3 regions of the Streptomyces sp. NBC_00557 genome follow, and region 1 is predicted to be linked to each of the others. Evidence: riboswitches for the same ligand, from Rfam matches in the RefSeq annotation. Region 1 holds a riboswitch; each other region holds the start of a gene.
What was found. A riboswitch is a leader RNA that binds a small molecule or an ion and turns the genes downstream of it on or off. The one in region 1 is predicted to bind cobalamin.
Positions count from the first base shown of each region.

Region 2: it holds a riboswitch for cobalamin, as region 1 does, so the genes downstream of both, OG956_RS28270 (cobalamin biosynthesis protein) here and OG956_RS04195 (CbtB domain-containing protein) in region 1, are expected to answer to the same signal.
Region 3: it holds a riboswitch for cobalamin, as region 1 does, so the genes downstream of both, OG956_RS11590 (ribonucleoside-diphosphate reductase subunit alpha) here and OG956_RS04195 (CbtB domain-containing protein) in region 1, are expected to answer to the same signal.

Region 1 is NZ_CP107796.1:1,085,298-1,092,607, reverse strand. It holds gene OG956_RS04200 (sensor histidine kinase) at 1-896, shown strand, start outside; cobalamin riboswitch at 964-1,104, shown strand; gene OG956_RS04195 (CbtB domain-containing protein) at 1,141-1,362, shown strand; gene OG956_RS04190 (CbtA family protein) at 1,384-2,136, shown strand; gene OG956_RS04185 (histidine phosphatase family protein) at 2,239-2,823, opposite strand; gene OG956_RS04180 (SpoIIE family protein phosphatase) at 3,694-5,763, shown strand; gene OG956_RS04175 (MarR family transcriptional regulator) at 6,039-6,473, opposite strand; gene OG956_RS04170 (PP2C family protein-serine/threonine phosphatase) at 6,674-7,310, shown strand, end outside.
Region 2 is NZ_CP107796.1:6,436,258-6,443,567, forward strand. It holds gene cobN (cobaltochelatase subunit CobN) at 1-85, opposite strand, end outside; gene OG956_RS28265 (cobyric acid synthase) at 82-1,593, opposite strand; gene OG956_RS28270 (cobalamin biosynthesis protein) at 1,590-2,534, opposite strand; cobalamin riboswitch at 2,642-2,778, opposite strand; gene OG956_RS28275 (hypothetical protein) at 2,967-3,194, opposite strand; gene OG956_RS28280 (inorganic phosphate transporter) at 3,229-4,479, opposite strand; gene OG956_RS28285 (lysozyme) at 4,633-5,388, opposite strand; gene OG956_RS28290 (class II aldolase/adducin family protein) at 6,143-6,805, shown strand; gene OG956_RS28295 (alpha/beta hydrolase) at 7,014-7,310, shown strand, end outside.
Region 3 is NZ_CP107796.1:2,794,758-2,802,067, forward strand. It holds gene OG956_RS11570 (GntR family transcriptional regulator) at 1-439, shown strand, start outside; gene OG956_RS11575 (DUF3311 domain-containing protein) at 566-847, shown strand; gene mctP (monocarboxylate uptake permease MctP) at 844-2,472, shown strand; gene OG956_RS11585 (GNAT family N-acetyltransferase) at 2,547-3,053, shown strand; cobalamin riboswitch at 3,106-3,230, shown strand; gene OG956_RS11590 (ribonucleoside-diphosphate reductase subunit alpha) at 3,359-5,740, shown strand; gene OG956_RS11595 (ribonucleotide-diphosphate reductase subunit beta) at 5,740-6,765, shown strand; gene OG956_RS11600 (hypothetical protein) at 6,787-7,002, opposite strand; gene OG956_RS11605 (GlxA family transcriptional regulator) at 7,096-7,310, shown strand, end outside.

The DNA.
Region 1 (7,310 bases):
AGGTCACGGCGCTGCTCGCCCGCCCGCCCCGCGCCCGTACCTTCCCGCTGTCCTGCGACGATCCCCGCTGCCCCGTGCGCTGGGGCGCCCTGCTGCCTCTCACCGCCGACGGCCCGGACGGCGAAGGCGCCCCCGGCGCCCTCGCCCTGTTCGCCGCCGAGGAGTCGGCCGCTCTCGTGCGCGCCGGCGAGGAAGCGGCCCGCCGGCTCTCCGCCGACGTGGAACTCGCCGCTCTCGACGGGGTCCGCGCCCGCGCCCACGAGGCCGAGGTGCGGGCGCTGCGCGCGCAGATCTCCCCGCACTTCATCTACAACTCCCTCGCCAGCATCGCGTCCTTCGTCCGCACCGACCCCGAGCGCGCCCGCGAACTCCTGCAGGAGTTCGCCGACTTCACCCGCTACTCCTTCCGGCGCGAAGGCGACTTCACCACCCTCGCCGAGGAACTGCGCTCCATCGAGCAGTACCTGGAGCTCGCCCGCGCCCGCTTCGGCCGCCGCCTGAAGGTGACCCTGCGCATCGCTCCCGAGGTGCTGCCCGTGACGCTGCCCTTCCTCTGTCTGCAGCCCCTGGTCGAGAACGCCCTCAAACACGGCCTGGAGGGACCCGTGGAGCGATTGAGCGTGACGATCACCGCCGAGGACGAAGGCACCGAGGCCCGCGTCGTCGTCGAGGACAACGGCGTCGGCATGGAACCGGAACGCCTGCGCGCCATCCTGCGCGGCACCGCCGGCCCGGCCACCGGCATCGGCCTGAGCAACGTCGACCGCCGGCTGCGCCAGGTCTACGGCGACGACCACGGCCTGGTCATCGAGACGGGCGTCGGCGCGGGCACGAAGATCACCCTCCGCGTCCCGAAGTTCCGCCCCGGCATCCAGGCCCGCTCCGCACAGGGGTAGCCGCCGGCGCCGCTCCCGTTCGGCGGGAGAGGAAGATCACGTAAGGGGAGGCGGTCTTGGCCGTGCGCCTGTGACGCGGTACGGTCGGTCCGATATCGACGACGGCGGAACGGAAGCCGGTGGGAATCCGGCACGGTCGCGCCACTGTATGCGGAACCCCCGTAAGGGACCCGTGAGTCAGACCCGTGGCCGTCGTCCTGTGCACCACCGAGATGGGACGCGAACTCCCAGAGGAGGTCCTGCCATGGCGCAGACCGTCGCCCAGCCGACAGCCACCACCCCCGTCGTACCCGCCAAGCTGCCGCTGAAGGCGATAGCTCCCTGGGCGGTCTTCTTCGGCGTACTCATGCTGATCCTGCTCTACTTCGTCGGCGCCGAGCAGGGCGCCACCTCCGTGTTCAACGGCACGGACGTCCACGAGTGGGTGCACGACGCCCGTCACCTGCTCGGCTTCCCCTGCCACTGACGCCGGGGACACCGCCCACCCATGAACTCCGCAACCGTACGGAACCTGCTCGTACGGGGCATGCTCGCCGGCCTCGCGGCCGGCGTGCTCGCCCTGGTCGTGGCGTACGTGCTCGGTGAGCCGAACGTCGACAAGGCGATCAGCTTCGAGCACGCTCACACGCACGAGCACGAGACGGAGACCGTCTCCCGCTCCCTGCAGTCCACCGCGGGCCTCGCCACCGGCGTCCTCGTCTACGGCGTCGCGTTCGGCGGCATCGCGGCGCTCGCCTTCTGCTTCGCCCTCGGACGGGTGGGCCGCTTCGGCCCGCGGGCCACGGCACTGCTGCTGTCGGCGTGCGCGCTGCTCGCCGTGTACGTGGTGCCGTTCCTGAAGTATCCGGCCAACCCGCCGTCGGTGGGCGACCCCGGCACCATCGGCAAGCGCACCGCCCTGTACTTCCTGATGATGCTGCTCAGCGTGCTGCTGGCGGTCGCCGCCACGATCCTGGGCAAGCGGCTCGCGCCGAGCCTGGGCACCTGGTGGGCGACCGTGGTGGCGGTGGCCGCGTTCACCGTCGTGACCGGCCTGGCCTACCAGTTCCTGCCCGCCGTCAACGAGGTACCGAAGGACTTCCCGGCCACCCTGCTGTGGCGGTTCCGGCTCTCGGCACTGGCGATCCAGACCACGCTGTGGGCCGGATTCGGCCTCGCGTTCGGCGAGTTGGCCGACCGGCTGCTGAACCCCAGGCCGACGAAGGCCACCAGCGGGCACGCGGTTCCGGCCGCACACTGACCGGTCCAGCAGCCCAAGGCCCCTCGGAACCGCCCGAGGGGCCCTTCGCCGTGGCACCACCGCACCGCCGCACCGCCTCCAGGCCGTCCCCGCCGGAGCCGGCTATCCGGCCTCCTCCGACGCGGCGAGCGGACGCCCCAGACGCAGATTCCAGCGCCCGGCCCGGCCACTGAGTTCGGTGACCGTCAACGGCGGTACGTCGAGGCGCCAGAAGACGGACAGGGGCAGCCCCAGCGCGCCCACGACCGCCGCCCGCACCACCTCCGGCTCGACCACGGCGAGCGTACGGCCGTCCAGCGCCCGCGCGTCGGCCAGCCAGCGCCCGACGCGCCCGCACAGGTCGCGCACGGACTCACCGCCGTGCGGTGCGCACTCCGGGTCGGTGAGCCAGCGGCCCACCGCGTCCGGCTCGGCGGCCCCCACCTCGCCCAGGGTCCGGCCGCGCCAGCGCCCCACGTCGAGCCCCGCCAACTCCCTTGCCGGCACGCCGTCGAGGCCCAGCGCCACGGCCGTCTCCCGGCAGCGCACGCCGGGGGAGAAGAGGACACGCACCGCGGAGGGCAGCGAGCCCGCCGCCGCGCGGGACTGTGCCGCGCCGCCGTCGTCGAGCGGTCCGCCGTCGTCGAAACGCGCCTGCCGCGCGGACTCGCTCATCGCGGGGGAGACCAGGAGGACTCGGCTGGTCAAACGGTGGCTCCTGCTGTCGTCATGGCGGAACGCCGGCTCGGGTGCCCAGCCGTTCGGCGTGACCGGTGGGGAAGCGGAGCGCACGGACCGCGCTGGCGCCGGCCGCCTCATCCCGTGCCGCGCGGTCGCGACCCTAGCATTCGCGGCCGGGTCCGGTCGGGGCCCGTGGGGCCTGACCTTGGCGTGGGTGCCGACGGTGGCGGCGGTGGCGGCGCTCGCCGGCGGCGCGGCAACGGTCGGCACGGCGGTCGCCGTCGCCAGGCCGGGCCGAGCGGCGAGCGGCGGTCCGGCACGTGGGCGCCGGTGAGCTCGCTGACCAGCCGAGGGCCGGGCATGCACAGCCGCCGGACGCGGGCGTACCGCTCGGGTTCCCTCGGCGGCCCAGGCGATCTTCGGCTCGGCGGCCTGATGGTGATCGCCGAGCCACCCCCGGCGACGATCCCCGCGGCGCCGAGCCGCTCGTCGGTGAGCAGGGCGCACGCTTCCGCGCCGCGGCGCCGACGGCGACCCCGCCGGCGTCACCCGGGCCGGTCGTCGTGGCCCGTCCGGCGCGTCCGGCCCGTCGGGCGCGTCCGGCCCCTCGTGGCACGTCAGGCACGTCCGGCACGACCTCGTACGCGCCGACCGCCGGCGTCGTACCGTCCGGCACGGCCCGCGCCCCCGCCCCCGCCCCGCGGGGGCGATGCCCGCGCAGCGTGCCACCACCCACCGATCACACCGCGGGGCAAGGCCCCGGGGGCCGGTGTGCCGCGGCCGGTCCAGATGTGTGCTGCCCGGCCTGGGCCGACCATGGAGGAGAGACGAGGGAGAGACCAGAACGCCGGCCCGTACGGCGCGAGCCGAGGGGCCGGGCGGGAAGGAAGCCGAGGCATGGGCGCGACGCAACCCTCCCGGGCAGGCCACGACCGGTCGGCGGCGGCTTCCGCCGCGCCGCCCAGTGGCCTGCTGGATCTGCTCAGCGTCGCCGCGGTGGTCCTGAACGCCGAGGGGCAGGTGGTCTTCTGGAGCCCGAAGGCCGAGGACCTCTTCGGCTACACCGCCGAGCAGGCGCTGGGGCAGTACGCGGCCCAGCTCATGGTCCACGAGCAGCACCGTGACGAAGTGATCAAGCTGTTCGCCGAGGTCATGGGGACGGGCACCGACTGGGCCGGGGCCTTCCCGATCCGGCGCAGGGACGGCAGCACCCGCATGGTGGAATTCCGCAACATGCGGCTGCTGGACGACCTCGGTGACGTCTACGCCCTCGGCCTCGCCGCGGACCAGAGCGCGGTGGAGCGCGTCGAGCGCGATGCCGCCCTCGCCATGTGCCTGGTGTCCCAGTCCCCGGTGGGGCTGGCCATCCTGGACCCGGACCTGCGGTACCTGGCCGTGAATCCCGCGCTCGAACGCATCACCGGTCAGTCCGCCGCCGAGCGCCTGGGCCGCCCGGTCGGGGAGGTTCTCACCTACCTGGACACCGACCCGGAGGGGCGTCTGCGTCATGTCCTGGAGACCGGCGAGTCGGTCGTGGACCGGCACATCGTCTGCCGTCCTCCCGGCGACCCGGACCACGAGCACGCCTGGTCCGTGTCGTACTACCGGCTGGAGGACTCCGGCGGGCGGGTCCTCGGCCTCGTCTACGTCGTCATCGACGTCACCGAACGCCATCGAGCCGCCGCCGAGGCGGCCCGGGCCCGGGAACGGCTGTCACTGATCGCCAGGGCCTCCACCGCCGTGGGCACGACACTGGACGTGGAGACCACCGCGCGGGAACTCGCCGACGTCGTCGTACCGGTGCTGGCCGACGTTGCGGCCGTGGACGTCCTCGACAGCGCCCTCGACGGCCGGGCGGCGCCGCACGACGGGCCGGCGCTCTTCCACACCCTCGCCGTGAGCGCGGCCCACCCCACCGAGGCCGTCCGGGCCGCGGACCCGCCCGGGGGCCTCGCCAGCTACGGCGGCGACCGGCTGATCACCCGGTGCGTGCGCACCCGCCGGCCCGTCCTGGTGCCCCACACCACCCGAGAGGATCTGGGCCGCATCGCCCGGCACGGCGAGGCCGCCTCCCTCATGGACGCGGCGGGCGTCCACTCCTACCTGGCCGTACCGCTCCTGGCCCGGGGTGAAGTCCTGGGCGCCCTCCACCTCACCCGCATCCGCAACCCCGTCCCCTTCGACGACGCCGACGCCTTCCTCGCCAGCGAGCTGGCCGCCCGCGCCGCGGTCTGCATCGACAACGCCCGCGGATACCAGGCCCAGCGCGACGCGGCCCTGACCCTCCAGCGCAGCCTGCTCCCCGAGCCCCCCTCGGGCCTGCCCGGCCTGGAGGTCGCCTGCCGCTACCAGCCGGCCGGCGCCACGAGCGAGATCGGCGGCGACTGGTACGACGCCATCCCGCTGCAGGGCGACCGCACCGCCCTGGTCGTCGGGGACGTCATGGGCAGCGGCATCAAGGCCGCCGCCACCATGGGCCAACTGCGCAGCGCCGCCCGCGCGTTCGCCGAACTCTCGCTCGCCCCCGCCGAGGCCCTGCACCACCTGGACCATCTGACCGAGGTGATCGAGCAGACCATCACCACCTGCATCTACTGCGTCTACGACCCCCACACGGGCACCTGCGAGATCTGCCTCGCCGGCCACCTGCCCCCCGTCCTGACCCGGCGCGGCCGGGCGGCGCGGCTGCTCGACCTGCCCACCGGCGCGCCGCTCGGCGTCGGCGGGGTGCCCTTCGAGGCGGCCACCATCCCCTTCCGGCCCGGCGACGAACTGGTCCTCTACACCGACGGCCTGGTCGAGACCCGGAGCGAGCCCATCGACGCCCGCCTGGACACCCTCCTCGACACCCTCACCGCGACCCGCGGCCACGGTGTCGAGGAGACCTGCGACCGGCTCCTGCAGACGCTGCGCTCGCCCGGTGGCGAGGACGACGTCGCCTTGCTCATCGCCCGCGCCCTGGCCTGAGCGGGCGTACGCCCTGCTTGCCCGGATTCCGCCGCCCTCCGCCGAGACATTCGGCACAACATCTGCACATCGCGCCGTTACGGGGTAACTGCATCCACGTAAGGGGCTGTCGGACGGACTGTTGCCGTTTGACAACAATAGCCATGAGGCAACAAAGTAGCCGTGTCGGACGTGCGCGGGGAAGGACCTGGAATGCTCCGGTGGACGGAGACCACTCCGTGCGCTGGTCGTCGTCGCCGAAAGGCGGCGGTGGCGCAGGCGCCGCCCACGGCGGCTCAGGCGGTCTGGCTGCTGGGATCCGTGGTGTCCTCGTGTATCTGCGTCGCCGCTGTGGCGCAGAACGCCTCGAGCCCCTCCAGCAGCGCGATCCGCTTGACGGCGGGCATATCCGCCAGCACTTTCCGCAGCTCCCGCTCGCGGCGGGTGCGCAGGTCGGCGAGGAAGGCGCGGCCTCGGCCGCTGAGGTGCAGCCGCACTTCGCGCCGGTCCTCCGCGCTCACCACCCGCTCGACGAACCCGGCGGCGACGAGCCGGTCGCACAACCGGCTCGTGGACGGCGGGGTCGAGGCGAGGCTCTCGGCGAGCGTGCGCAGGTTGATGCCGTCGTGGTGCTCGAGGATGTGCAGCACCCGAAGCTGGGACGCGGAGGTGGGCGCGGTGGAGGCCCGGCCCCACACGACCTCCAGCAGCTCGACGGCCTTGGTGGTCACACGCGCGACCTCTTCGGGCTCTGGGCGGCGGCGGAAGGCAGTCACGGTCACACTCTCGCAGGCACTGGGGCGCCTGTCAGCGTACTAGGCGCACGCGCGGCCGGAGCCGATCCGGCGTGACAGACGTGGCTCAGGCAGGAGTTCGGCCTCGTGAGCGAGGCCCCTACGTTGTCCGGCGAAAGGTTGGTGTGTTTCTCATCGTGAAAAGATTCCTTGCCGCTGAACGCGCTCTGCGCACGGCGGCTCCCCACGACCTGCTCGACGCCGTGCGCGTCGTACTGATCGAGCAGTACGGCGCGGAAGACGCCGAGCTGTTGATGGCCGACTACGGCCTGACGGTGCTTCAGCCGTTGTCGCCCCGCGCGCTTCAGCCGGTGTCGGTGCACAACAGCCCGGCCGGCCGCGCCTTCGGCTCGCAGAAGCCGTACTGCGAGGAGGGCCGGGACGGGCGGGCCCGCCTGCACCTGCCGGTGACCGTGCGCGGCGACCGGCTCGGCGTGCTGTCCGTGACCCTGCCCGGGGGCGAGGCGGTGCGCCGCTGGGAGCCCGAACTGGCCGAGATCGCCGAGGTGCTGGGGCACGAGCTGATCGTGGCCGAGCGCGACACCGACGTGTATCTGCAGGCGCGGCGCAAGGAGCGGCTCACCCTGGCCGCCGAGATGCAGTGGCAGCTGCTGCCCGGCCGCTCCTGCTCCCGCCCCGAGTACGAACTGGGCGCTCAACTGGAGCCGGCGTACGCCATCTTCGGCGACAACTTCGACTGGTCCGCGACGGCGGACCATCTGATGCTCTACGTCACCAACGGCATGGGCGAGGGCATAGAGGCCTCCCTGCTGA
Region 2 (7,310 bases), 5.4 Mb from region 1:
GGTTGCCGATGCGGTAGTCCGCGCCGGACGCCCGGGCCGCCAGCAGATCCGTGTCGGCGGTCGACAACAACAACACTGTGCTCATGCAGGCGCTCCCGGTGGGATGAAAGGCAGTCCTTGCGGCGCGCCCGACTCGATGAGCCGCCACAGCGCGTCCGTGTCCGCGTGCTGTTCGATCAGGTCGCCGAGCCGGTCGAGCTGCTCCTCGCGCAGCGCGGCGAAGGAGGTGTCCGGCGCGGGCACGAAGCGGCGGCCCGCGGCGGCGGCCACCTCGCGCAGGAAGGCCCGCCGGAAGCCGTCCGACTCCAGCGAACCGTGCCAGTGGGTGCCCCAGGTCTGGCCGACCCGGCAGCCGTCGAGGAAGGGCTCCCCGCTGTCGACCGTGGCCACCCCGTGGTGGATCTCGTATCCCTCGACCCGCTCGCCGAGGGCCTCGCCGGCCGGCCGGGTCAGGGTCTTCTCGCGGGCGAACCGCACCCGTACGGGCAGCACACCGAGGCCGTCGACCGCGCCGGCCCGCGACTCGACCTCGTCCTCGATGTGCTCGCCGAGGATCTGGAAGCCGCCGCAGATGCCGAGGACCGGGCGTCCTTCCGCGGCCCTGCGCACCAGGGCCTGAGCGAGCCCCCGCTCCCGCAGCCACTGCAGCGCCCGTACGGTCCCGCGGGTGCCCGGGATCACCGCCAGGTCGGCGTCGGCCAGCTCCTCCGGGCGGTCCACGAACCGCACCACGACGCCCGGTTCGGCGGCCAGCGCGTCCACGTCCGTGAAGTTGGACATCAGCGGGATCGCGCACACGGCGACGCGCAGCACGTCCTCGCCGACCGGGGGAGCCACGGCGGACTCGCGGACGGTGCCGCGCAGCGACACCCTGAGGCCGTCCTCCTCGTCGATGCCGAGACCGTGCCGGAACGGCAGCACGCCGTACGCACGACGCCCGGTGAGGCCCTTGAGCATCTCCAACCCCGGCTCCAGCAGCGAGACATCGCCCCGGAACTTGTTCACCAGGAACCCGGCGACCAGCTCCTGGTCCTCCCGCGACAGCAGGGCCACGGTCCCGAAGAAGGAGGCGAAGACGCCGCCGCGGTCGATGTCGCCGACCACCAGCACGGGCAGCCGCGCGTTCCGCGCGATCCCCATGTTCACGATGTCGGTCCGGCGCAGGTTGATCTCGGCCGGGCTGCCCGCCCCCTCACAGATCACCGCGTCATACGTGCCCCGCAACTCGGCGAGGCAGTCCAGCACCGTGCCGAGCAGCCGCTGCTGGCGCCCGCCGTGGTAGCCGCGCGCGCTCAGCTCGCCCACCGGCCTGCCCAGCAGCACCACCTGGCTGCTCTGCTCGCCGCCCGGCTTGAGCAGCACCGGGTTCATCAGCGCGGTCGGCTCGATCCGGCAGGCCTGGGCCTGCATGGCCTGCGCCCGGCCGATCTCCGCGCCCTCGCGGGTCACGAAGGAGTTGAGCGACATGTTCTGCGCCTTGAACGGCGCGACCTTCACGCCCTGACGCACCAGCCACCGGCAGATCCCGGCCGTCACGACGCTCTTCCCGGCGTCGGAGGTGGTCCCGGCGACCAGCAGCCCGCCCCCTGTCATGCCGTGTGTCCCTTCACGAGTCGGCGCGCGGCGAGGGTGACGCCGAGCGCGAGCAGGCCGACGCGGCGCGAGAGCCGTACGGCCCGGTCGATGTCGGTGACCCGGACGGCGCGCCCGGCGGCCCCGTTGAGGACCGGCCGGTGCTCGATCCGGCCGCCGTAGGAGAGGGTTCCGCCCAGCCGGACGCCGAGGGCGCCCGCGAACGACGCCTCCACCGGGCCGGCGTTGGGGCTCGGGTGCCGGGCCGCGTCGGCCTTCCAGGCGCGCAGGGCGCCGCGCGGGTCGGGGCCGGCGACGGCGGCGAGGACGGCGGTCAGCCGCGCCCCCGGCCAGCCGGCCACGTCGTCGAGGCGGGCGGAAGCCCAGCCGTAGCGCCGGTAGCGGGGGGACCTGTGACCCACCATCGCGTCCAGGGTGTTGACGGCCCGGAAGCCCAGCAGCCCCGGCACCCCGGCCACGGCCCCCCACACCAGGGCGCCCACGACGGCGTCGGAGGTGTTCTCGGCGACGGACTCCACCACGGCCCGGGCGATTCCGTCGGCGTCCAGCGCCTGCGGGTCCCGGCCGCACAGATGCGGCAGCCGCGCCCGCGCCGCCTCGACGTCCCCGGACTCCAGCGCGCGGCCGATCGCGCGGGCCTCGCGGGCGAGCGAGGTGCCGCCGACGACCGCCCAGGTGGCGGCGGCGGTCAGCGCGACGGAGGCGGCGGGGGAGGGGCGTACGACGCGTGCGGCCAGCGTGCCGAGTGCGACGGCGCCACCGGCGCACACGGTGGTGTGCAGGGCGCCCCAGCCGCGGTGGTCGTGCCACAACGCGCGGTCCACGGCAGCGGCCGCACGCCCGAACACGGCGACCGGATGCCCGCGGCGCGGATCGCCGAGGAGCAGGTCTCCGAGAAGGCCGGCGGCGGCGCCGTACGCGTACGTGCGATCGGCACCCATCGGCTCAGCCGGCCGTGGGGTGAAGTGCGGGCCTGGTAGCGGTCCTTGTCCTTCGGCAGCCGGGCATGGCGATCGATGTCCTCACTCAGGGTGTCCGCGCCCTGGTTCGACGAGATTCGGCGGTGAGAGTTCCTGGCTCCCGGGTTCTTCCCCGGTGACAGTGGCGGGACCGCGCCGGATTCGCACCGGCTTCCTCTCTTGCCGCCGTACATGGCCTGGGCAGTCCACCACGGGCCCGGAACGGCCGTCAACTTGCCGTTGACCTGCGCGGGGAGAGTGTGCCGATCCCCACACTGCGGGACGCCCGTGACGGCTGGGCACGGCGAAGGCTCCCCTCCGTCAGCGGCGGAGGGGAGCCTTCGGGATGCCCGATGCGTGCGGCTCGGCCAGGACGCGGAGACGACTCCGGTCAGGACGTGGAGACGATGACGGTCAGGACTTGGAGACGATGAGGACGATGCCGTACGCCACCGCCGCCGCGCACGCGGCGAAGCAGACGTAGGCGGCGGTGACCGCGAGGGCGGCGGAGCCGCCCTGCGCCGCGGCCTTCTCGCGCCGCGCCAGACCGTTGACGCCGAGGGTGAACAGGGCGACCAGGCCCACCGTGAACGCGAGGCTGACGCCGAAGACGGAGCCGAGGGCCGACCAGTCGATCTTCATGGGGTTGCTTCCTTGGGTACCGGTGTGGCCGGGGTCAGACGGTGGCGGCCGGCGGGACGGCCTCGGGCGTGGGCTCGGCGGCGGCCGGGGCCGGGATGGTGGCCGTCAGGTCCTCGCCGATCGTGCCCGCCGGGGGCGGGGTCACGGCGGCGATGGCGGTGGTCACCACACCGGCCGGCTCCGCGGACGGGTCCACGACGTTGGTGTGGTCGATGACCTCGCGGCGGGAGAGCTTCCAGATCCCGGCGCTCGCGGCGACGAGGAAGACGGCGACCACCGCAGTGCCCCAGTCGCCGAGAGCCGTGACGGTCTCGGCGCCCGCGCCGACCAGCGCGGCGGCCGGGAGGGTGAGCACCCAGGCTACGGCCATGCGGGTCGCGGTGGACCAGCGGACCACCCCGCCCTTGCGGCCGAGGCCCGCGCCCATGACCGAGCCGGAGACGACGTGCGTGGTGGACAGCGAGAAGCCCAGGTGGGAGGAGGCGAGGATGGCGGTGGCGGCGCTGGTCTGGGCGGCGAAGCCCTGGCGCGGCTCCAGCTCGGTCAGGCCCGTGCCCATGGTGCGGATGATCCGCCAGCCGCCGATGTAGGTGCCGAGCGCGATGGCCAGGCCGGCGGAGAGGATGACCCAGGTGGGAGGGTTCGAGCCCGGCGCGATGGCGCCGCCGGCGATCAGCGCGAGCGTGATGACGCCCATCGTCTTCTGGGCGTCGTTGGTGCCGTGGGCGAGGGAGACCAGGCCGGCGGAGGCGATCTGGCCGGCGCGGTAGCCCTTGCGGGTGGCCTCGCCCTCGGCCTTGCCGCCGATGCCGTAGGAGAACCGGGTGGCCACCATCGAGGCGACGCCGGCCACGACCGGCGCGGCGACCGCGGGCAGCAGCACCTTGGTGACCAGGACGTCACCGTGCACGGCGCCGAAGCCGGCGGAGGCGACGGCGGCGCCGATCAGACCGCCCATCAGGGCGTGCGAGGAGCTGGAGGGCAGGCCCACCAGCCAGGTCACGAGATTCCAGAGGATCGCGCCGACCAGGGCGGCGAAGATGACCTCGGGACGGATGCCGGTCTCGTCGACGAGACCCTTGGAGATCGTGTTCGCGACCTCCACGGAGAGGAAGGCGCCCACCAGGTTGAGGGCGGCGGACATGGCCACCGCGATCTTGGGCTTCAGAGCGCCGGTGGAGATGGTTGTCGCCATCGCGTTCGCGGTGTCGTGGAAACCGTTCGTGAAATCGAACGCGAGAGCGGTCACCACCACTATCGCGAGGATCAGCGAGAAGCTTTCCATTTGCCCAGGCAATCGTTCGAGGTCATTGGCTGGACGAACGTAGGCAACCTGGGTGAACGGAAGATGAACTGAGGCAGGCGTGGGGGTGTCGAAAGGGGAGGGTCGGGCTTCCGCTTTCCCCGGCCCGGCCTCATCGGCCCAGGCGCCCCTTGGCTACCGGCCCCGGGCGAGGATCTTCAGCCGGCTCGCGGACCCGTTGAAGAGATTCTGGTCACCCGGCAGCCGGCCCTTGGTCGCGAACTGCCAGAAGGTCCAGTACCGCCACCCGCCGGGCAGCCTGCCCGGCCCCGAGGCGCTGTGCCGGGCGATCCACAGGGCGTGGTTCTTCGAGAACGCGTGGCTGTCGCCGGTGCACTGCCGCCACCACTGGGCGGTCGTGTAGATCACCGGGCGGCGGCCGGTCTCCTGCCTGACCTCGTCGCTGAACGACCGGATCCAGCCGACCATCCGCTTCCAGCCCAGCCCGTAGCACCGGTGCTTGCTGCTGTAGGGGTTGTACTCGATGTCCAGCGCGGGCGGCAGGGTGCGGCCGTCCGCCGCCCAGTCACCGCCGTGCTGCACGAAGTAGGCGGCCTGCCGGGCGCCGGAGGACCTGTCCGGCAGCGCGAAGTGGTACGCGCCCCGGTACAGGCCCGCGCCGCCCGCGCCGTCGTACTGCCCGGAGAAGTAGGGGTTGGCGTAGTCCGTGGACTCGGTCGCCTTGACGTAGACGAACCGCGCGCCCGCGGACCGGGCGCCCTGCCAGTCGACGTACTTCTGGTGCGACGAGACGTCGTGCCCCCGCGGCAGTCCCGCGACCAGCGCCGGAGGTCCGGCGGCGGCGGACGCGGTGCCCGCGAGAGCGAGCGCCGCCATGGCCGCCGCGAGGACACCGGCGCGGCGACGGAGCAGGGTGCGTTCACGGGCCATGTGTCTCCCCGGGGTCTGCGGACGGACGGGTCGTCCGGCGGGCAAGAGGGACCATTGAAGGCCTGCTGATCATCCGAAACGGTGGCTATTTACGGCGATTCAGACTGATTTCGCCCGATCGGGGGTGCGGCTTTGTGGTGGCTGGACGGGGGGTCCTACGGGGGCACGGCCGACGCAACGCTGTGCTCGGCGGAAGCCGGGAACGCCGGGGGCTGCGCTCCTCCCGTGGATGCGCCCGACGGCGGCGGGCCGGCGCCGTGGCGGTCAACCCCGGACCGCCCGCATACGCCGGGCCCGGCCGGCAGGATCGCCGCGCGCGGCCGGAAGAACGGTGCTCCGCACTCGCGGCGCGGCGGGCTGCGGAACCGCGCTCGCGGCCGGGCGACAACAGCCCGCGCTCTTCCCGTGGGTGCGGTTGGCGCCGAGTGCGGTCGTGGCTGGCAGGCGATGTCCGGCCTGTGGGTGCGGCCTGCGGGGTCGTCGGTGGCGGCCGGAGAGAGACCGTCCGCGCTCTTACCGTGGACGCGGTCGGCGAGAAGCGCCGCCCGCGGCCCGAAGGTCACGGTTCGTGCTCCTGTGCAGGCTCGCCCCGCGGCCCGAAGCTCACGGCCCGTGCTCCCCTGCAGCCCCGCTCGCGGCCGGAAGGGCACCCGGCGTGCTCCTCCTCATGGACGCCGCCGGCGGGACCGTGCTCGCGGCCGGAGAAATCAGGGTCCGCCTCCCTCCCGCGGGCCCTGACTGGCAAGATCGCTGTATGGCTGAGCAGCGGCGGGACGCGGAGCAGGAGCGGATCTGGGCGGAGCTGGTCGCGACGGCGCGGCGGAGTGTGGCCGACGGGCTGGTGGTCGGCACCTCCGGGAACGTCTCCGCGCGCGTGGGCGACCTGGTGCTGGTCACCCCCTCCGGAGTGCCGTACGACCGGCTGACCCCGGAGGACATCACCGGCGTCGACCTCACCGGGCGACAGGTGCTCGGCACCCTGGTGCCGACCAGCGAGCTGCCCATGCACCTCGCCGTGTACCGCACCACCGACGCCCGCGCGGTCGTCCACACCCACGCCGTGCACGCGACGGCGGTGTCCACGCTCGTGCCCGAGCTGCCCCTGGTCCACTACATGGCCGCGGCCCTCGGCGGCCCCGTCCGCGTCGCCCCCTACGCCACGTACGGCACCGACGAACTCGCCGAGAACATGCTGCGCGCCCTGGCCGGCCGCTCCGGCTGCCTGCTGCAGAACCACGGCACGCTCACCTACGGCGCCGGCCTGGACCAGGCCTACGACCGCACCGCCCAGCTGGAGTGGATGTGCCGCCTGTGGCTGACGGCGTCCTCGGTGCCCGGCCTGACCCCGTCCCTGCTGACGGAGGCACAACTCGCCGAGACCGGGGAACGGTTGAGGGGGTACGGCCAACGGAGGTGACACCTTGCCGCACAGCACCCTGCTCCGACGCCTCGTCGACCGCCTCTCCCGCCGCCGGCGCCGCCTCACGCCGGTCCGCCGGATCCGCAACGGCGCCGGGCCGCGACGGACCACCCCGGCGGTTCCGGATCCGCCCGCACCGCGACGCTCCTCACCTGCCCCCGCCGCTCCACTGGCCGGTGACGGCAACCCCCGGGACACTGGACCCGTGCGCCCCGTCAAAGCGACCGCCCTCACCACGGCCATAGCCGCCGGCGTGGCCGTGGCGTCCGTCGCCGCCGGCCGCCTCGCCAGCGACGCCGCGCTGAAGGCGCCCGCCGGACGCCCGCTGCCCACCGAACCCCGCCTCACCGTGCACGGCACCGCCGCCGGCCAGATCACCCTCACCCGCGACCTGGCCTCGCTGCGCCCCGGCACCTACGGCCTCGCCGGCAACGGCTCCCACGCGGTCGTCGGCCCCGTCCTGGACAGCGCCCGGCACACCGCCGACACCGTCGTACGCCGC
Region 3 (7,310 bases), 1.7 Mb from region 1:
CACCTCGCAGCTGCTGGACGTCGGCTACATCACCGCCGACGACCGGCTCGCCGGGCTGCTCGACATCGCCGCCGGCGGACGCGTGCTGCGCATCGAGCGGCTGCGCATGGCCAACGGCGAGCCGATGGCCATCGAGACCACGCACCTGAGCGCCAAGCGCTTCCCGGCCCTGCGCCGCTCCCTGGTGAAGTACACCTCCCTCTACACGGCGCTGGCCGAGGTCTACGACGTCCATCTCGCGGAGGCCGAGGAGACCATCGAGACCTCGCTGGCCACCCCGCGCGAGGCCGGCCTGCTCGGCACCGACGTGGGCCTGCCGATGCTGATGCTCTCCCGTCACTCCCTGGACCGCGAGGGCAAGCCGGTGGAGTGGGTGCGGTCCGTCTACCGAGGTGACCGCTACAAGTTCGTGGCGAGGCTGAAGCGGCCTGCCGAGTGAGGGCACGCGGACCTTCGCTGAATCGGTATACCGATATCTGAACGAGGTCTTCCACTGGCGGGATCCCGTCACCTAGATTGCCTGCGCATTACACAGGTGATCAGCGAGGGGACGGAGAGCCGTGCCATGTCGAGCAGTCCTGAAGTGAGACCTCCGGTTGTGACGCCGGTCCGGGTGATCATCGGCCTGTGCCTCGTCGCGCCCTTCGTGGCGATGCTGTGGGTCGGCTCCTACGCCAAGACGGACCCCGCCTTCATCGGGATCCCGTTCTTCTACTGGTACCAGATGGCCTGGGTGCTGATCTCCACCGCGCTCACCATGACCGCGTACAAGCTGTGGCAGCACGACCAGCGCTCCCGCGCCGCGCAGGACTCCTCCGCAGCTGCGACGGGCGGTGAGGCGAAGTGAAGACCGGTGTCAACGGCGTCGCACTCGGCGTCTTCATCTTCTTCTTCCTGGCCGTCACGGTCATGGGCTTCCTCGCCGCCCGCTGGCGCAAGGCCGAGAACGAGCACTCCCTGGACGAATGGGGCCTGGGCGGACGGTCGTTCGGCACCTGGATCACCTGGTTCCTGCTCGGCGGCGACCTGTACACGGCGTACACCTTCGTCGCCGTACCGGCGGCGATCTACGCGGCGGGCGCGTCCGGCTTCTTCGCGGTGCCGTACACGATCCTGGTGTACCCGCTGATCTTCACGTTCCTGCCGCGCCTGTGGTCGGTCAGCCACCGCCACGGCTACGTCACCACCTCCGACTTCGTCCGCGGCCGCTTCGGCTCCAAGGGGCTGTCGCTCGCCGTGGCGCTGACCGGCATCCTGGCGACGATGCCGTACATCGCGCTGCAGCTCGTGGGCATCCAGGCGGTGCTGGACGTGATGGGCGTGGGCGGCGGCGACACCACGAACTGGTTCGTGAAGGACCTCCCGCTGCTGATCGCCTTCGGTGTGCTGGCGGCGTACACCTACTCGTCGGGCCTGCGGGCCCCCGCCCTGATCGCGTTCGTCAAGGACACGCTGATCTACATCGTCATCGCGGTGGCGATCATCTACATCCCGATCAAGCTGGGCGGTTTCGACGACGTCTTCGCCAAGGCGGGGCACGCGTTCAGCCAGGTCAACCCGGCGACGGGCAAGCCGCGCGGCGCGCTCACGCCCCCGGAGGCCGGCCAGTGGACCTACGCCACGCTGGCCCTCGGCTCGGCCCTGGCGCTGTTCATGTACCCGCACTCGATCACCGCGACGCTCTCCTCCAGGAGCCGTGAGGTGATCCGCCGCAACACCACGATCCTGCCGCTGTACTCCCTGATGCTCGGCCTGCTGGCCCTGCTGGGCTTCATGGCGATCGCGGCCGGCGTGAAGGTCACCAACGGGCAGCTGGCGATCCCGCAGCTGTTCGAGGACATGTTCCCGGACTGGTTCGCGGGCGTGGCCTTCGCGGCGATCGGCATCGGCGCGCTGGTCCCGGCGGCGATCATGTCGATCGCGGCGGCGAACCTGTTCACCCGCAACATCTACAAGGACTTCATCAAGCCGGACGCCACGCCGAAGCAGGAGGCGCAGGTCTCCAAGATCGTGTCGCTGCTGGTGAAGGTGGGCGCGCTGGTCTTCGTCCTCACCATGGACAAGACGGTCGCGATCAACTTCCAGCTGCTGGGCGGCATCTGGATCCTGCAGACCTTCCCGGCCCTGGTCGGCGGCCTGTTCACCCGCTGGTTCCACCGCTGGGCGCTGCTCGCCGGCTGGGCGGTCGGCATGGTGTACGGCACGCTCGCCGCGTACGGGGTCGCCTCCCCGACCCAGAAGCACTTCGGCGGCTCGGCCAAGGAGATCCCCGGCATCGGCGAGATCGGCTACATCGGCCTCACCGCGTTCGTCCTCAACGTCGTGGTCACCGTGGTCCTGACCGTCGTCCTCAAGGCCGCGAAGGCCCCCGAGGGCGTGGACGAGACCAGCCCGGATGACTACACGGCGGACGCCGGCGACCCGGGGGTGCAGGTGGAGCTGCCGCCCGCCACCGCGGGCGCCGGTCACTGAACGACCGCCGTACCAGGGGCCGCCGGAGACGTTCCGGCGGCCCTTTGCCGTACCCCTCCGGCACACTCGGTGCCATGGACATCGTGATCCGGCGGGCCGTGCCCGACGAGTACGCCGCCCTGGGCGAGATCACCGCCCGGGCCTATCTCCAGGACGGTCTCCTGGACTTCGGCGAGAGCGACGCCTACCTCGGTGAACTCAGAGACGTGGCACGGCGCGCGGCAGCGGCCGAGGTTCTCGTGGCGGTGCGCGACGGCGCCCTCCTCGGCGGGGTCACCTTCGTGCCCTCCCCCGGTCCGATGGCCGACATCGCCCGTCCGGGAGAGGCCGAGATACGGATGCTCGCCGTCGCCGCGGCCGCCCGCGGCCAGGGGGCGGGCGAGGCCCTCGTGCGGGCCTGCGTCGACCGCGCACGCGCCGCCGAGGGCTGCCGGGCCGTGGTCCTGTCCACCCAGCGCACCATGCGCGCCGCCCACCGCATCTACGAACGCCTGGGTTTCGTCCGCACACCCGAGCGGGACTGGAAGCCCCTCCCGGAGCTGGACGACATCACGCTGCTCACCTATGAGTTGACGCTCTGACACCGCCCCGACACAACATCTGGGGGTGACGCGACAGCCCGGCACTACATGTATGCTCATGCTCGCTGTCGCCGCAGGGGAATCCGGTGCGAATCCGGAACTGTCCCGCAACGGTGTACTTGTGCGCGTCTGCGCCCAGGAGTCAGTCCGAGGACCTGCCGGCAGCGCACCCGGCCGTCCGGTCCGGGTGCCCCCAGACGTCCGGGCCTCGTGGAATGGGCCGGCGGACGCGACGCCGTGTGCGCTCGTGGCTGCCCCCTGCCCTGAAGCGAAGGCCCCCGTGCCGAGCAGGGAGAGAGCCCCACGTGACCATCGCGCCAGCAGATCCGGCTTCAGACAGCGGCATCCCGGCCGCCGAGGAGACCGACGGTCCCGGCGCCGCGCTGCTGCGGACCCTGACCGGGCTGACCGCCGACCTCCCCGACACCGACCCCGGCCGGGTCGCCGCCGCCGCGCTGCGCGGCCGGTCGGCCCGCGCCGACGAGGCCGAGCTGCGCGAGCTGGCCACGGAGGCCGCCGCCGGGCTCATCTCCGAGGACCCCGCCTACTCCCGGCTGGCCGCCCGGCTGCTGACCCTGTCCATCCGCGCCGAGGCCGCCTCGCAGGGCGTGACGTCCTTCACCGAGTCGGTGGCCGTCGGGCACCGCGAGGGCCTGATCGCCGACCGGACCGCCGCGTTCGTGCGGCTGCACGCCGAGCGGCTCGACGCGCTGATCGACCGCCGGGCCGACGACCGCTTCGGCTACTTCGGGCTGCGCACCCTGCACAGCCGCTACCTGCTCCGGCACCCGATCACCCGCAAGGTCGTCGAGACGCCCCAGCACTTCATGCTGCGGGTCGCCGCCGGCCTCGCCGAGGACGACACCCCCCGTTCGGTGGACGAAGTCGCCGCGCTCTACGGGCTCATGAGCCGCCTCGACTACCTCCCGTCCTCCCCCACGCTCTTCAACTCCGGCACGCGGCACCCGCAGATGTCGTCCTGCTACCTCCTGGACTCGCCCAAGGACGAGCTGGACTCCATCTACGACCGCTACCACCAGGTGGCCCGGCTCTCCAAGCACGCCGGCGGCATCGGCCTGTCCTACTCCCGCATCCGCGGCCGCGGTTCGCTGATCCGCGGCACCAACGGGCACTCCAACGGCATCGTCCCGTTCCTGAAGACGCTGGACGCCTCGGTGGCGGCGGTGAACCAGGGCGGCCGGCGCAAGGGCGCCGCCGCGGTCTATCTGGAGACCTGGCACTCCGACATCGAGGAGTTCCTGGAGCTGCGCGACAACACCGGCGAGGACGCCCGCCGTACGCACAACCTGAACCTCGCGCACTGGGTCCCGGACGAGTTCATGCGCCGGGTCGAGGCCGACGCGCAGTGGTCGCTGTTCTCCCCGTCCGACGTGCCGGAGCTGGTGGACCTGTGGGGAGAGGAGTTCGACGCCGCCTACCGCAAGGCCGAGCAGGCGGGTCTGGCGAAGAAGACCCTGCCGGCCCGTGAGCTGTACGGCCGGATGATGCGCACCCTCGCGCAGACCGGCAACGGCTGGATGACCTTCAAGGACGCGGCCAACCGCACCGCCAACCAGACGGCCCTGCCGGGGCACGTGATCCACTCCTCCAACCTCTGCACCGAGATCCTGGAGGTCACGGACGACGGCGAGACGGCGGTGTGCAACCTGGGCTCGGTGAACCTCGGCGCCTTCGTCGACACGGCGGCCGGCGACATCGACTGGGAGCGGCTGGACGACACCGTCCGCACCGCCGTCACCTTCCTGGACCGCGTGGTCGACATCAACTTCTACCCGACCGAGCAGGCCGGCCGGTCGAACGCCAAGTGGCGTCCCGTCGGCCTCGGCGCGATGGGGCTGCAGGACGTCTTCTTCAAGCTGCGCCTGCCCTTCGACTCGCCGGAGGCCAGGGCGCTGTCCACGCGGATCGCCGAGCGGATCATGCTCGCCGCGTACGAGGCCTCCGCCGACCTCGCCGAGCGCAACGGCCCTCTGCCGGCCTGGGAGAAGACCCGTACGGCCCGGGGCGTGCTGCACCCCGACCACTACGGCGTCGAGCTGACCTGGCCGGAGCGCTGGGCGGCGCTGCGCGGCCGTATCGCCGAGGCCGGCATGCGCAACTCGCTGCTGCTGGCCATCGCGCCCACCGCCACCATCGCCTCCATCGCGGGCGTGTACGAGTGCATCGAGCCGCAGGTGTCGAACCTGTTCAAGCGCGAGACGCTGTCGGGCGAGTTCCTCCAGGTCAACTCCTATCTGGTGCAGGACCTGAAGAAGCTCGGCGTGTGGGACGCGCGCACCCGTGAGGCGCTGCGCGAGGCGAACGGCTCGGTGCAGGACTTCGTCTGGATCCCCGAGGACGTACGGCGGCTGTACCGCACGGCGTGGGAGATCCCGCAGCGCGGTCTGATCGACATGGCCGCGGCCCGCACCCCGTTCCTGGACCAGGCGCAGTCCCTCAACCTCTTCCTGGAGACGCCGACCATCGGCAAGCTCTCCTCGATGTACGCGTACGCCTGGAAGTCGGGCCTGAAGACGACGTACTACCTGCGCTCCCGCCCGGCGACCCGGATCGCCCGCGCGGCCCAGGCGCAGACCCCGAAGACCGTCCCCGTGCAGCAGGCCGCCGACCCCGACGCGGTCGCCTGCTCCCTTGAGAACCCCGAGTCCTGCGAGGCCTGCCAGTGATGACCCCACCGACCGCCACCCGTCACGCCAACCTGCTCGACCCGGGCTTCGAACTCACCCTGCGCCCCATGCGCTACCCCGACTTCTACGAGCGCTACCGGGACGCGATCAAGAACACCTGGACCGTGGAGGAGGTCGACCTCCACTCGGACGTCGCCGACCTCGCGAAGCTGACCCCCGAGGAGCAGCACCTCATCGGCCGGCTGGTCGCGTTCTTCGCGACGGGCGACTCGATCGTCGCCAACAACCTGGTGCTGACGCTCTACAAGCACATCAACTCCCCCGAGGCGCGGCTGTACCTCTCGAGGCAGCTCTTCGAGGAGGCCGTGCACGTCCAGTTCTATCTGACGCTGCTCGACACCTACCTGCCGGACCCGGAGGACCGGGCGGCGGCCTTCGCGGCCGTGGAGAACATCCCCTCCATCCGCGAGAAGGCCGGGTTCTGCTTCAAGTGGATCAACGAGGTCGAGAAGATCGAGCGGCTGGAGACCAAGGCCGACCGCCGCCGCTTCCTGCTCAACCTGATCTGCTTCGCCGCCTGCATCGAGGGGCTGTTCTTCTACGGCGCGTTCGCGTACGTCTACTGGTTCCGCAGCCGGGGCCTGCTGCACGGCCTCGCCACCGGCACCAACTGGGTGTTCCGCGACGAGACCATGCACATGAGCTTCGCCTTCGACGTGGTCGACACCGTCCGCAAGGAGGAGCCGGACCTGTTCGACGACGCGCTCGGGCAGCAGGTCACCGACATGCTGAAGGAGGCCGTCGAGGCCGAGCTGCAGTTCGCGCGCGACCTGTGCGGCGACGGGCTGCCGGGCATGAACACCGAGTCGATGCGGCAGTACCTGGAGTGCGTCGCCGACCAGCGGCTCACCCGGCTGGGCTTCGCCCCGGTCTACGGCTCGGAGAACCCGTTCTCCTTCATGGAGTTGCAGGGTGTTCAGGAGCTGACGAACTTCTTCGAGCGCCGCCCGTCGGCGTACCAGGTCGCGGTCGAGGGCACCGTGGACCTGGACGAGGACTTCTGACCGGCGGTGGCCTGACGTCTCTCAGACGGGGCGGGCGGCGCCGTGGCGCCTGTGGGGCCGGTGCGGCTGTGCCGGCTCCGCGGGGCTCTGCGCCGCCTCCTCTCGCTGTGCGTTCCTGATCTGGCGGTCGATGACCGCGTCGTGGACGACGCCGATCAGCGCCGGGAGGACCAGGAGGCCCAGGATCCCGATCACGGCGATCATTCCGAGCAGTCCTTCTGCTTGTGTCCCGTTCATGGACACCACTGTCGCTCCGGACAGTCCTTACCGGGAGTGGCAGGACTGCCGTATACCCTCGATTTACTGCCACCGGCGAGGCACACTGGCCGCATGCTGCAGAACGTGGTGGCCGTGCTGCTGGACGGCGTGAACCCCTTCGAGATGGCCGTCGTCTGCGAGGTCTTCGGCATCGACCGCAGTGACGACGGCCTGCCGGTGTACGACTTCGCGGTCGCCTCGGCCGAGGGCCCGGTGCTGCGCTGCAACGCCGGTTTCTCCCTGACGGTCGGGCACGGCCTGGAGCGGCTGGAGTCGGCCGACCTGAT